DNA from 2 places in the Candidatus Pelagibacter sp. PS_43 genome. Region 1 is predicted to be linked to the other one. Evidence: riboswitches for the same ligand, from Rfam matches in the RefSeq annotation. Region 1 holds a riboswitch; the other holds the start of a gene.
The links. A riboswitch is a leader RNA that binds a small molecule or an ion and turns the genes downstream of it on or off. The one in region 1 is predicted to bind S-adenosylmethionine.
Positions count from the first base shown of each region.

Region 2: it holds a riboswitch for S-adenosylmethionine, as region 1 does, so the genes downstream of both, AC5SLL_RS02940 (O-acetylhomoserine aminocarboxypropyltransferase/cysteine synthase family protein) here and AC5SLL_RS02170 (OsmC family protein) in region 1, are expected to answer to the same signal.

Region 1 covers NZ_CM182066.1:401,884-408,682, reverse strand. The annotation lists gene AC5SLL_RS02205 (DEAD/DEAH box helicase) at 1-720, shown strand, start outside; gene AC5SLL_RS02200 (hypothetical protein) at 701-1,132, shown strand; gene AC5SLL_RS02195 (hypothetical protein) at 1,195-1,488, opposite strand; gene AC5SLL_RS02190 (HD domain-containing protein) at 1,485-2,069, opposite strand; gene AC5SLL_RS02185 (aminotransferase class IV) at 2,397-3,302, opposite strand; gene AC5SLL_RS02180 (hypothetical protein) at 3,395-3,580, opposite strand; gene AC5SLL_RS02175 (NAD(P)/FAD-dependent oxidoreductase) at 3,606-4,949, opposite strand; gene AC5SLL_RS02170 (OsmC family protein) at 5,068-5,619, opposite strand; SAM riboswitch class V at 5,624-5,688, opposite strand; gene AC5SLL_RS02165 (homocysteine S-methyltransferase family protein) at 5,692-6,753, opposite strand.
Region 2 covers NZ_CM182066.1:532,944-539,742, reverse strand. The annotation lists gene AC5SLL_RS02970 (AEC family transporter) at 1-500, opposite strand, end outside; gene AC5SLL_RS02965 (homoserine dehydrogenase) at 500-1,792, opposite strand; gene AC5SLL_RS02960 (hypothetical protein) at 1,793-1,981, opposite strand; gene argC (N-acetyl-gamma-glutamyl-phosphate reductase) at 1,993-3,015, opposite strand; gene rpsI (30S ribosomal protein S9) at 3,049-3,489, opposite strand; gene rplM (50S ribosomal protein L13) at 3,491-3,952, opposite strand; SAM riboswitch class V at 4,092-4,160, shown strand; gene AC5SLL_RS02940 (O-acetylhomoserine aminocarboxypropyltransferase/cysteine synthase family protein) at 4,165-5,466, shown strand; gene AC5SLL_RS02935 (COX15/CtaA family protein) at 5,477-6,499, opposite strand; gene AC5SLL_RS02930 (chorismate mutase) at 6,542-6,799, shown strand, end outside.

The DNA of each region.
Region 1 (6,799 bases):
AACTCTTCCTCCATAGTATCTTTTTTTACAAAATCTATAATGAGCGAAATGAGATTGTTTGGAGGTCAAGAAATTTTATATGAAAAAGTTAAATTATTTATGCAAGAAATTCTTTTTGATAGAAAAGTTAATCTTGAAGATCTCAATATAGCTAGAAATTTAAGTGAAACTGAAGTTAGAAGATCGATAATTGAAACATTCAAAACACACATAAACGAATTAACTATTAGTGATACTGGAACATCAGAAATTGTAGATTATATTAAAGTAGGTCAAACTAGAACGTTTAGTGTTGCAAGAACTACAGAATATTTACCAGCAAAAAAATCTGTATTTAATAAAATTGTAGGAGATTCTAAGTTTGAATTAAGATTTGCTGGATTTTTAGATGCAACTATAGATGTAAGAGCTTTTGTTAAAAATTTTAAACAATTAAATTTTAAAATTAGTTATATAAAAAGTGATAAAAGCATTGGAAACTATTACCCTGATTTCACTATTAAATTAAATGATGGAAGTATGTGGATAGTTGAGACAAAAGGTGCAGAAAATATTGATGATCCTAAAAAAATTGAGAGGTTAAAAACTTGGTGTGAAGATGCAACCGAAACAACTGGAAAAAGTTGGGACTATTTATACGTAAAACAAGAAATATGGGATCAAATTAAGATTACACCAAATTCATTTAAAGAAATCATCAATGTATTCAAAAAATCATAAAAATTATTGGTTATTTGTTGAAAGCGAATTTAACAGAAAACAAGATGAAATAAATGGATATAAGAATTTAGGTATTTCTAAAAGCAAATCAAAAAAATTAATATTTAATAAAGGTGATATAATTTTTACATATATTTCAAAAATTAAAAAATTTTCTGATATCAGGGAAATTTTATCTAACGAGATAGTTGATCTTCCAATAATAATTAAATATGACAAAAGCTATGAAGTTTCTATTCAAACTAAATTAGTTAAATCATTGAATACTAAAGAATGGATTGATGGTTTAAAAATTTTTGAAAAATTAGATTTGATGAAAGACAATTCAATAGGATTTATTTTACTAAATTGCCCAACAATATTGAATAAAAAAGACTCTGATAAAATAATGAGTGAATTTAATTTCAAATAATCTTAGTAATACTTCAAAATGTTTCTTCAACAATTTGTTAACTGATTGAAATATACTTAAAATTAAATATTTTTGTATAATAAATAAACATCAATTTGTCTGGTGCTAGAGTCTACAAATAGTGAGTAACTATCATCCAGATCGGCTTTAAAAAAATCAGTTATAGTTTCATATTTTTCCATATCATATTTTGAGTTTAAATCTTCAGTATCTATTTCTGGATCATCAGAGTGACTAGTTCCTATAAAAATTAAATGTTCACAAATATCTTTTATTCCTTTATCATTAAGATTTTCAGATTTACAAATAGGGCAGTTGATAGTCTTATCCTTCATTTCAATATCAATTATTTTCATTTTGATGCTGCTTTCTTAATTTCTTTAACCACCATTAAGTAATTATCTTTAAGAACTTTATGACCTTTTAGATGTTTTGAAAACTCTTTGTATAAACTCTCATAATACCAGGCAACTTGCTTAGGAGACGCTGTAAATCTGTTCCAGATTTTCTTACCTACTCTTTTATAATCATTAACAATACAGGTACCGTTATGTAATTTATCACAAAGGGATACAAACATAGAAGATTGGCCTTTTTTCTTAATATCAGAAATGTATTTCTTTTTTCTTTCCTGCCAAGGTGGTTTTGGAACTACTGCAGTATCACTACATTCATCAACTATTTTAGCAACTTTACTACCAAACTGCTTTTTAATTTCTTTTAAAACTCTTAATCCACCTTGATCTTCAACAGCATCATGTAATAAACCTCCTATAGCTTCATCAGTAGTACCGCCATCTTCAATAATATTGTTACTAACTGATACTAAGTGAGTGAAGTAAGGAATTCCTGTTCCTTTGCGGTTTTGTTTAAAGTGTATCTTGTAAGTAAAATCTAAAGCTTTTTTGTATTTTTTTTTATCTATTTGTTTATTCATTAATTAAATTTATCAATAATTTACCAATAAAACTATTATGGCGATAGCTACTAACACAGCACTGACAATAATATAATTCAATCTAATATTAAATTTTTTAAAGACTATTTCGGTAATCTTTTCCCAGAATAATACGATTAAGAAGATGATTATAGCTGGCAGAATATATTTGATCATAAATCCATAATTATTGTGTAAGCTAAATAAGTAAGTTCAATGGCTAATAATATTTCAAGTCCAGACATAATTTAAACCTACCAAACCTTAAATCAGGTGTCCAGTTGATGGAATGAAGACAAAGATAACTGTTTGTTTAATGTTCATTTTTTACAATATATCATTTATAGATGTGCTCCACATAGGATCTGAATGCTTATCCCAATAGAGTTTGTGAATTTTTCTTGTAATATCCCCTACCGTTCCTTGTTTAATATTTTCCCCACTTATTTTTGTTATTGGCATTACCCCTCCTGCTGTTGAAGTTGCAAATAATTCTTTAGATGATTTTAACATTTCAATCGTTATAGATTTTTTATTAACTTTGATATTTAGTTCTTTAGCTAAATCAATAACGGTTTGTCTTGTAATTCCTTCTAGTACTCCATGGTCTGGGGTATTAATTCCATTTTCATCAACAGAGAAAATATTAAAGCCTGGGCCTTCTGAGATATTGTTATCCTCATCTACTAATAAAGCAGTATGATGTCCTCTCTCATAAGCATCAAGCATACCGGTGACTAAATCCATCCAATGATAATTTTTAATAGTAGGATCAACTGAACTTGGAGGAATTCTTGTTATATCGGTTAAATATACATCTAATCCTTTTTCAAAATCTTCTGGTTTAAGTATCCAACCAAAGGGTACTGCAAAAGCCATAAAACGTGGTGTCGCTTTTCGAGGATCTCTAACAAAGTTTGGAGACATTCCTCTTGTTTGTATCATTTCAACATAAGAATCTTCAAGATCTGCTTTTTTAACACAACCTGCTAATATTTTTTTTATTTCTTCACGACTAAGTCTGCATGGCATTCTCAGTTTTTCTGTTGATTTAAAGAAACGATCAATATGTTTATCTAATTGAAAAAATCTACCCTTCCAAACATGGACAACATCATATGTGGCATCAGATCTTAAAAAAGCCCAATCTAAAATAGGAATTTTAGCTTCAGAAAGTTGAATGAACTCACTGTTCATCCATGCCGATCCTTTTGGAAAAATATCACTCACCATCCAACCCTACCAATATTCAAATCAGGTGTCTAGGTGATGGAATTAGCTAATAGTAAATAGGAATAAAGAGATCTCGGGAATGGGTAATATTTTTATTTAATAATCCAAAAAATGATATTTATTATATAAACCAAAATACCATAAAATACGAACATTAGAAATTTGTCTTTTCCTGACTTTTCCTTCCAATTTAAAGTAAATAACGCAGCAGGTGATGCAACTAGTAAAATAACCCCAACAACAATTACCAATACTGATAAAATTATAAATACGTTCATAAATTAGTTTTTATCATATATTTTCTTAAATATTAAATCTGTCTTTAATTGCATAAAACCACACCGCTAATCTAAAATAAAACGTTCTTAACTGGGGGAAGATAAATTTCTTAGGTAATCCTTTATAAATTTTTGAAATATCTAACTCTTTACTGTTTGATAATACTAACTTAGACAATTGTTTTCCAGTCCAAGGAGCAGCACTCACTCCAACCCCATTATAGCCAAATCCATAATAAATCTCTTCATTATCAATTTTACCAATGGAGGGAGTTAATTTTTGAGATAAAGCAATTAATCCCCGCCAATTATAATCAATATTAATGTCTTTCCATTTAGGAAAAATATCTTTTAAAAACTTTTCCATTTTCTTAGACATATTTAAATTAGATTGATCACTGCCACTTAAATCCCCTCTAGTGCCAAATAAAATTCGGTTGTCAGGTAACTTTCGATAATAATATAAAAGATTTTTAGTATTAGCTATTGGTGAAAATGTTGTAAAATTATGTTGGTCAATTTCTTGCTTCGTTAAGACTCTGGTGACAATAATATTTGAAATTACTGGTAAAATTCTTGAATTCATCTCTGGGATTAAGCCTTCTTGATAAAACCCGTTTGTTGCAACGACTATTTTTTTTGAACGAATAGATCCTTCTTTAGTCCTTAAAATATAAGCACCCTTATCTTTATCAATTTTATCAACTTTAGTGTGCTCGAAGATTTTTAATTGTTTAGATAAAGCATATTTTGCAATGCCATTAACAAATTTAAGAGGATTGATTGCAAAACCAGGTTTATAAGAAAAAGCTCCAAATTGCTCTGTGCCACCATGGCCAATTTTATCAAAGTCTTCTTTTGAATAAATTTCAGTTTCAATACCAAACTCTTCTTTGTAAGCTGTAGCTTGCTCTTGAATATCTTTAAACTTACTTGGGTGATGGGCGACTACGTAATTACTATCCCCCGTTACATCACAATCAATATTATATTCTTTTATAATGTCTTTTGTATAATTTGAGCCTTCAACAGAATTTTTAAAGAATTTTTTAGTTTCATCATTGCCGTAAATAGATTGCATCTTTTTAAAAGACATCTTACTTGGCGGCAGACAACAAAAACCTGCATTACGAGATGAAGCCCCCCAGCCTATTTTTCCAGCTTCAACTAAAATAACCTCTAAATTATGATTTTCTATTAAATTAATTGCACAGGATAAACCAGTGTACCCTCCACCTATTACAACAATTTCTGAGCTGATATCTTTATTAAGTTTTTCTAGATTTAAATTTTCGCTTGAATGATCTTCCCAATAACTACTAACTGGGGTGTTAAATTGATAAATATCAGAATGATAAATATTTTTCATTAACAAGACCCTAGCACGCAATTAATAGTTAATTCTAGTCAAACTTCTAATTTTTTAGGATTTGAAATGAACTTAAAAGACTCAAGCCCTATTTTTCATAGGGCTTGAGTTAGATTAGTTAAGCAGCACTTACTCTTTGCTCTATGTGCTCTTCATTATAAGAGTTTGAAGAAACCTTTTGAAACAATTTAATAGGAACTCCATTTGATAAAATATCTAATACCGGGCAATGTGTATTTACTGTATCAATCAATTTATCTATTTCTGCTTTAGGTGATGAAGATTTAATATCAACAGTGCCTGAGATGGATTGAAAGCCAGGTCTAGTGTTTTTATTTAAAGCTAAAAAACCCTGAAGATCTAATTCACCTTTTAATTTAACACTAACACTCTCAATATTAATACCCGCTGCTGTAGCAAATGCTTTATAAGTTATCTCCTGACACGTTGCTAACGCTGCTAATATTAACTCTACTGGGCTCGGACCTTCGTCTTTACCACCAAAACTTTTGGGTTCATCAACAACTAATTTATGCTCTCTAAGAGTGACTACAGATTGAAGTCCTTCTTTAAGAATTGAGTTGCTTTCATATTGGACCACAGCATTTTTTGGGTTAGCTGTAAAATCCTTCTGTAGATTACTTATTGTTTCTTTTAGATTGTTACTCATTTTTTTTCTCCTGTTTTAGTGCTTCGACATATGTCAGGCGCACAATTTAGTTAAATGCCCTTCTTAATTTATTTACGCTTTGTCTCCATATTCAGTCATATGTTTTGGAATTCTTTTATTTTTTCCATACATAAAATGATTTTCCATGTTCTCTCGATATTTACTTGCTGGAACAGTTAAACCAATAGATTCAGCAACTTCCCTAATCAACATTGGGTTTGCTCCACAACATACTCCAAGGTAATTAATACCTAGCTCATAAGCATCTTTTGCAAATTTACCTATTTCATATCTATTACAAAAATGTGGGTCCAATGCTGTTGGAAACGTTCTTCCATGAGGTGATGGACACTGACAATTACTTCTATCTGGTAGATTAAAAAATGTTGGGTAATCTTCACTGGTTCTATAAGGAATAGGTAAAGCTCCAACATGACATTTAACTGCTTTTCTAATTTCTTTTAAAAAAGGAAACATAGTAGCAGGTCCTCTAAAACAATTTAAACCAACAACATCAGCCCCTAATTGCTCTAGCTCTTTACAGGTATCAACAACTGATTTTCCATCTCTCATTTTATTTTCACCCATTGGGGATATGGTTAATACAGTTGGTAAACCTGTTTTTTTCATTATCTCTAAAGCTTTAAAAGCTTCTTCAGCATAATAAAAAGTTTCACCAATTAACATATCAGCACCTTCTTCAACGGCCCAACCAATCATCTCTGTAAACATTCCTTCAACTTCTTTTTGAGATTGTGGATCATTATGTTTCCAGATATTTGAATTTGAAATATTACCTGCCATCAAATTTGGTTTTGATCCTTTAGGAGTATCTAGTGCTACTTTTTTAGCAATTTTTAATGCTGAACGATTTAGTGGTTCGAGAAGTTCTTCCTTACCAATAACACGCATTTTTTCTCTGTGTCCATTATAAGTAAAGGCCTCAACTACATCAGATCCTGCGTGTTGAAATTCTCTATGTAAATTTTCTAAAACTTCAGGATGATCTAATGACACCATTGGAACAAATTCCCCTGATGACATATAGCCACGTCTTTCTATCTCAAATAAAAAACCTTCTGCGCATATAACAGGTCCTTTATCTAATCTTTCTTTTAATTTATTTGTGCTCATTTTTTTTCCTCTTGTTTTGGAGAAAAAAGGTCACAAAATAATCAGA
Region 2 (6,799 bases), 130 kb from region 1:
AATAATATTGATATTATTATTGCATAAACAGGAGGACTTTTAAGAACCACATCGAAAGAAAATTTTTTTTTAGCAAGAAAAACACCCAACGTAAAATGAAACAAAATTATAACAGAGGCTATAGCAGATGCTACACCAAGCCCTTCAGCACCATAAGCAAAAAGACAAATTGGTATACCCATATTACCAGTATTTGGTAAAATCATTGGCGGTAGTTCCATACTTAGATCTCTTTTTAAAATAAAAAGAAGTATTAGACCAACTATGGAAAAGCCTCCAATCATAACCAAAGCATAGAAGAAGTAGGAGGTAAAAACTGCTAAAGTAATACCTGTGGTAGTTACGGTATAAAAAATCATTGCAGGCGTTCCTATATTACCTGCAAAATTAGTTATGAAATTAGTGTCTATTTTTGGATTTTTTTTGCCTAGGTAATAACCAATACCGATAACAAAAAAAACAGGAAATAAAACTTCAAAAATTTTGGAATATAATTCCATTAATTATGAATTCTAATTAATGTAGGATATTTAAGAATATCTTTATCTTTTTTAAATTTTGCAAGACAGTTATTTGAATTAAGTTCGCTTGTTTTGTGAGTAATAATAACAACAGTAGCTTTATTATTTTTTTTATCTGGTGTTTGAATCATTCTTTTTACAGAAATTTTGTATTTAGCTAACCTGTTAGTAATCCTGGACAGAACACCAGGTTTATCTTTAACTTCAAATCTCAAATATAAAGAATTAGTATAATTATTGACATTATAACATTTTATGGACTTACGCTTGTTGTTAGGCATACCAAAGGGTTTTTTAATATCCCCTTTCAAAATAGAAAGTAAATCAGATAGTAATGATGAAGAAGTAGGTCCAGGCCCAGCACCCTCTCCTTGTAATATACTTTCACCAACAGGTTTACCCTCAAGTATGACAGCATTCATCACACCAGAAACATTACCAATATAAGAATTTTTACTTACAAGACATGGGTGGACAGTTTCAAATAAACAACCATTAATAATTTCAGAGATACCAAGTAACTTAATACGTAAATTTAATTGGCTAGCTATTTCAATATCTTTTAATTCAATTTTTTCAATTCCTTCCATTAAACATTTATATTTTGAAATCTTAGTATTAAATGCAAGAGCAGACAAAATTCTTACTTTAGCAAAAGCATCAAAACCATTAAGATCTAATTTAGGGTTACCTGGTTCAGCGTATCCTAATTTTTGAGCCTTTTTTAAAACATTGGCAAAACTATCTTTAGAATTTCTCATTTCTGATAGAATATAATTAGAAGTTCCATTCAAAATTCCATAAACTTTAGTAATTTTGTTAGTTGCTAGACCCTCTTTAATAGTTCTTAATATTGGAATACCACCAGCAACAGATGCTTCAAATTCAAGATTTACATTATTATCTTCAGCTAATTTAGCAAGATAATCTCCATGTTTTGATATTAGAGCTTTATTTGGTGTAATAACGTGAATTTTATTTCTTAAAGCAGTTTCAACTACTCTTTTAGAAATGCCATCTGACATTCCTATTGCTTCAAATAAAATATCTACTTTATTTAATTTAAAAATATCTAAAGGATTTTTAAAAAAGATATTTTTATTAACTTTAAATTTTCTTTTCTTTTTTAGGTTTTTTGCAGAAACAGCTACAACATTAATTCTTTTGCCTGTAATTAATTCAATTTCTTTTTTTTTTATATTTAATTCATTTAGTAAATAGTTACCTACTTGACCCAATCCAACTACAGCAATATTTAAATTCATTTTCATTTACTTGTTTATATCAGGATAGTCTGAGTTTTTTGAATATTCTTTAAGAAATAAATCAAATTCATCAAATGACATTTGTTTAAAATCTCCATTTTTTTCTAACATTTTAGTATATTTTTCTTTTTCAATAGTTTTTTTAATAGAAACTTTATCTAAAGAACAAGACAAAAAAAATAAAAATGAAAACATTAAGAAATATTTCATATTAAGCCCTCTGTCTTTTTAAATCCAAATCTAATATTCATATTTTGTATAGCTTGTCCTGCGCCACCTTTAATTAGATTGTCTATTGATGACAAGATAATCACTTTATCTTTATACTTAGTTTTACAAATTGATATATGGCAGTTATTTGTATTAATTATATCATTTGTACTTATTAAAGAGTTAGTTTTTAGAATTTTTACAAATCCATTATTGGGATAATGATTAATCAAAACTTTTTCTAATTTTTTAATTGTAGATCCTTTATTTAGCTCTACATAAATGGTGCTTAATATTCCTCTAAACATTGGTGTTAAATGTGGAGTAAAAGTAAAATTTACTTTCTTTTTTGTAAAAAAATTAAACTCTTGTTGTATTTCAGAATTGTGACGATGAAAACCAACACCGTAGGCACTTAAAGATTCATAAAGGTTTTTATTTTTATATTTGTCATGTACTCCTCTTCCAGCTCCAGAATATCCCGATTTAGAGTCTATAATTATATTATTAACTTTAATTAAATTTTTTTTAATCAATGGAATTAACGGTAACAATATTGATGTTGGATAACAACCCGGGCAACCAATAATATTAAAATTTTTAACTTTTTCACCTGTAATTTCAGGTAATGAATATATAGATTTTTTAATATTTGAAATTGATCTGTGTTTTTGTTTATACCATTTTAGATATAAGGATGCATTATTAAGTCTAAAATCTGCTGCCAAATCAATCAACACATTATGTTTTAATAAACTATTTGATATAGATTGAGCTTCACCATTTGGTAATGCGGTAAATACCAAATCAACTTCTTTTAAAAATGATTTATTAAATTTAGTAATCTTGGGTAAATTTTTTGATTTTAATGATTTTTCATAACTAGTAATTTTCTTACCAACAGATGAGCTACCACACAAATATTTTATATTAATATTTTTGTGCTTAACTAATAATCTTATTAATTGAACACCGATATAACCAGTTGAACCAGCAACTAAAACATTAAGCTTAGGCATTGTTTATTATAACTATTTTGAAATAAAAAAAAATTATCTTTTCGAGAATTGGAAGCTTCTTCTAGCTTTTTTACGACCAGGTTTTTTTCTTTCAACAGATCTTGAGTCTCTGGTGTTAAGTTTCTCTGTTTTTAGTGTACTTCTTAGTTCTGAGTCAAATAATATTAAGGCTTTTGCAATACCGTGAACCATTGCTCCTGCCTGTCCAGTGTGACCGCCTCCAGCAACACTACATCTAACATCATATGCTGTTGCTTGATTAATAATTTCAAAAGGTCTAGTAATTTGCATTTTATGACTACCACTAGTGAAGTATTCATCCATTGTTCGACCATTAACATAAATTTTACCGGTCCCTTTTTTTAACCAAATTTTAGCAATTGATTTTTTTCTTCTGCCAGTAGCATATTTGCTATCTTTAAAATCTAACTTGATCTTAGGTTTTTTTGATATTGTTTGTGCTGTTTGTTCCATATTAATTTCTAATTAAATTTTTGCTATTTAATTTTCCTAAATCTAAAAGTTTAGGATTTTGAGCTGCATGAGGATGCTCTTCACCAGCATAAATTTTAACTTTAGTTAGTTGCTTTCTACCAAGAACACCTCCTGGTAACATTCTTTTAACCGCTAATTTTAAAGTCTCTCCTGGTTTATTCTTTTCTAATAGTTTTTCAGGAGTTATTTCTTTAATTCCACCTGGGTGGCCCGTATGTCTATAGTATTTTTTGTCTTTAAATTTTTTTCCAGTAAATTTTGCATGTTCTATATTTTTAACAACTACAAAGTCACCATCATCCATGTGAGGTGTGTAAGTAGTTTTGTTTTTTCCCCTAACAATCATTGCTATTATAGATGCTAGTCTTCCAACAACTGCTCCTTTAGCATCAATTTCAAACCAATTACTTGTTAATTCGCTACTTTTTAAAAATTTAGTCATAGAGCGTGGATTAATACTATTAATAATTATAAAGTCAATTTTATATTTCTCTTGCAATATAGCCATTTAATGGTAATTTTTATTTGCCGATTTGTTCCTATTGCAGGCTAATAATTGCTAAAATGGATTTTTTACCCACATTTTCGGTAGGCGCATTTGAACTGTATTGTACGCCTTGCATAAAGCAAAAGTACTAAAAAAGGAGTATTAAGATGAGTACAAAAAGACAAAACCCAGAAACTATCGCATTACATGGTGGTGATTATAGAAGTGACCCAACTACAAAAGCTGTAGCTGTCCCAATTTATAGAACAACTTCATATCTATTTGATAGCACTGAGCATGCAGCCAATTTATTTGGTCTAAAAGAGTTTGGAAATATCTACACAAGAATTATGAATCCAACCAATGATGTTCTTGAAAAAAGACTAGCTGCCTTAGATGGTGGATTAGCAAGTTTAACTGTTTCTTCGGGTCAAACAGCTTCAACATTTGCTATTTTGAATGTTGCTCAAGCTGGGGATAATATTGTTAGTTCTACAGATCTTTATGGTGGAACTGTTTCATTGTTTACTCATACATTGAGCAAGCTTGGTATTGAAGTTAGATATGCTGATCCAGCAGATCCTAAAAACTTTGAAAAAGCAATAGATGATAAAACTAGAGCTTTTTATGGAGAAACATTGCCCAATCCATATTTAAGAGTATTTCCTATTAAAGAAGTTTCTGATATTGGAAAAAAATATAATATTCCATTAATAGTTGATAACACCGCCGCCCCTATCATCTGTAAGCCTATAGAGCATGGAGCTGCAATAGTGGTTTACTCACTTACAAAATATATAGGTGGACATGGTACAGTTGTAGGTGGAGCACTAATTGATGGTGGAAATTTTGATTGGACAGCCAATCCAAAAAGACAACCCTTGTTTAATGAACCTGATGCAAGTTATGGTGGCGTAGTATGGGGTAAGGCAGTTCCTGAATTAACTGGCGCCAATGTATCCTTTGCTGTTAGAGCAAGAGTTACTCTTTTGAGAGATCTTGGAGCTGCATTAGCTCCTGATAATGCTTTTGGAATAATTCAAGGACTTGAAACAGTAGCCTTGAGGATGAAACAACATTGCTCTAATGCGGAAAAAACAGTGGATCATTTATCTAATCATAAAAAAGTTTCTAGAGTGATTTACCCAACTAAGTATGAGGGAGATATTGGAAAAAGAGCAAAAAAATATCTTGATGGAGGAAATGGTGCTTTAATAGGAATAGAACTAAAAGGTGGCATTGAGTCTGGTAAGAAATTTATAGAAGCTTTAAAAATGTTTTATCATGTAGCAAATATAGGAGATGCTAGAAGCTTAGCTATACATCCGGCAACGACAACTCATAGCCAACTCACGGAGCAAGAATTAAGTGCTGCAGGAGTTACACCTGGATATATAAGACTGTGTATAGGATTAGAACATATTGACGATATAATAGATGATCTTGATCAAGCACTTAGTGCTTCATAACAATTCTTTATCATTTTAAAAAACCTCTTGAGTTTTTATAAATGAGTAAAATATAGGTTGTTAATACAAAAATAGAACCTAACTGGTGTAGTGATGCATACTTTATCTCTACACCAGACATTAATGTAACGATTCCTAATAATATTTGAATAAGTAAAGCTATATCAAAAAGAATTATATTCTTTATGGCAACTCCTTCTTTAATAAATAAATAGTTAATAATCATAACAAGGATCACAAGCAGATAGGCAGTTGATCTATGTAAAAATTGAATAATAGAAGTATTATAAAATGACTCAGAGGTAAAAAGATCTAATAATAAAACATCATTTGGAAAAAAAGTACCATTCATATCTGGCCAAGTATTATAAATTAAACCTCCATTTAAACCTGAAAGAAAAGCGCCCAATATAATTTGAATAACAATCAATAAAAAAATAAATAACAATAAGGATTGTGGAATTTTATAATCTATTTTTTGAATATCAAAAAAATCTAAAATATACCAAAAAATTAAACATAAGATAAAAAGTGCAAGTGATAAGTGAATTGCTAATCTAAAATGACTAACATCATTATTTTGTGTTAATCCACTTGTAACCATAAACCAACCTAAAAATCCCTGCAAACATATAAGAAAAAATATCAAAAAATATTTATTAGAATAAAAATTAGAATCTCTATATTTAATCCAAAAAAAAATTAAAGGTATTAGGGTAAACAAGCCAACAATACGTGCTAATAATCTATGAGCATACTCCCAATAAAAAATTACTTTAAATTCGTTTAAAGACATTCCATAGTTAATATTTTTATACTCTGGAATTTTTTTATATTCTTCAAAATACATATTCCAATCATTTGAATTAAGTGGTGGCAATATACCTGAAAAAAGCTCCCATGCCGTAATGGATAAGCCTGAGTCAGTTAATCTGGTTAAGCCACCTACCGCAACCATAAGAACAATTAGCAAAAATAGTCCTATTAACCATATCTTTAAATATTTTATATAGTTGTCGCTATTTACAAACATAAATTATACTTATAATAATTATTTTAATAACCAATTGATTAAATGTCGCCTACTAATAAAAAAAAACTTACCCAATTAAGAATAAAACTTGATAAATTAGATAATGATCTGCTTAAACTTATTAAAAAAAGATCGCTTTTAGTAAATGAAGTTTTAAAAGTAAAAATTTATAAAAAAGAAATAATCGATAAAACAAGAATAAGCTATATACTTAAAAAAATTAAAAAAAAATCAATCAAGACAAAAATTGATCCAAAAATTACGAACAGAATTTGGAAGAATATGATTTGGTCTTTTATT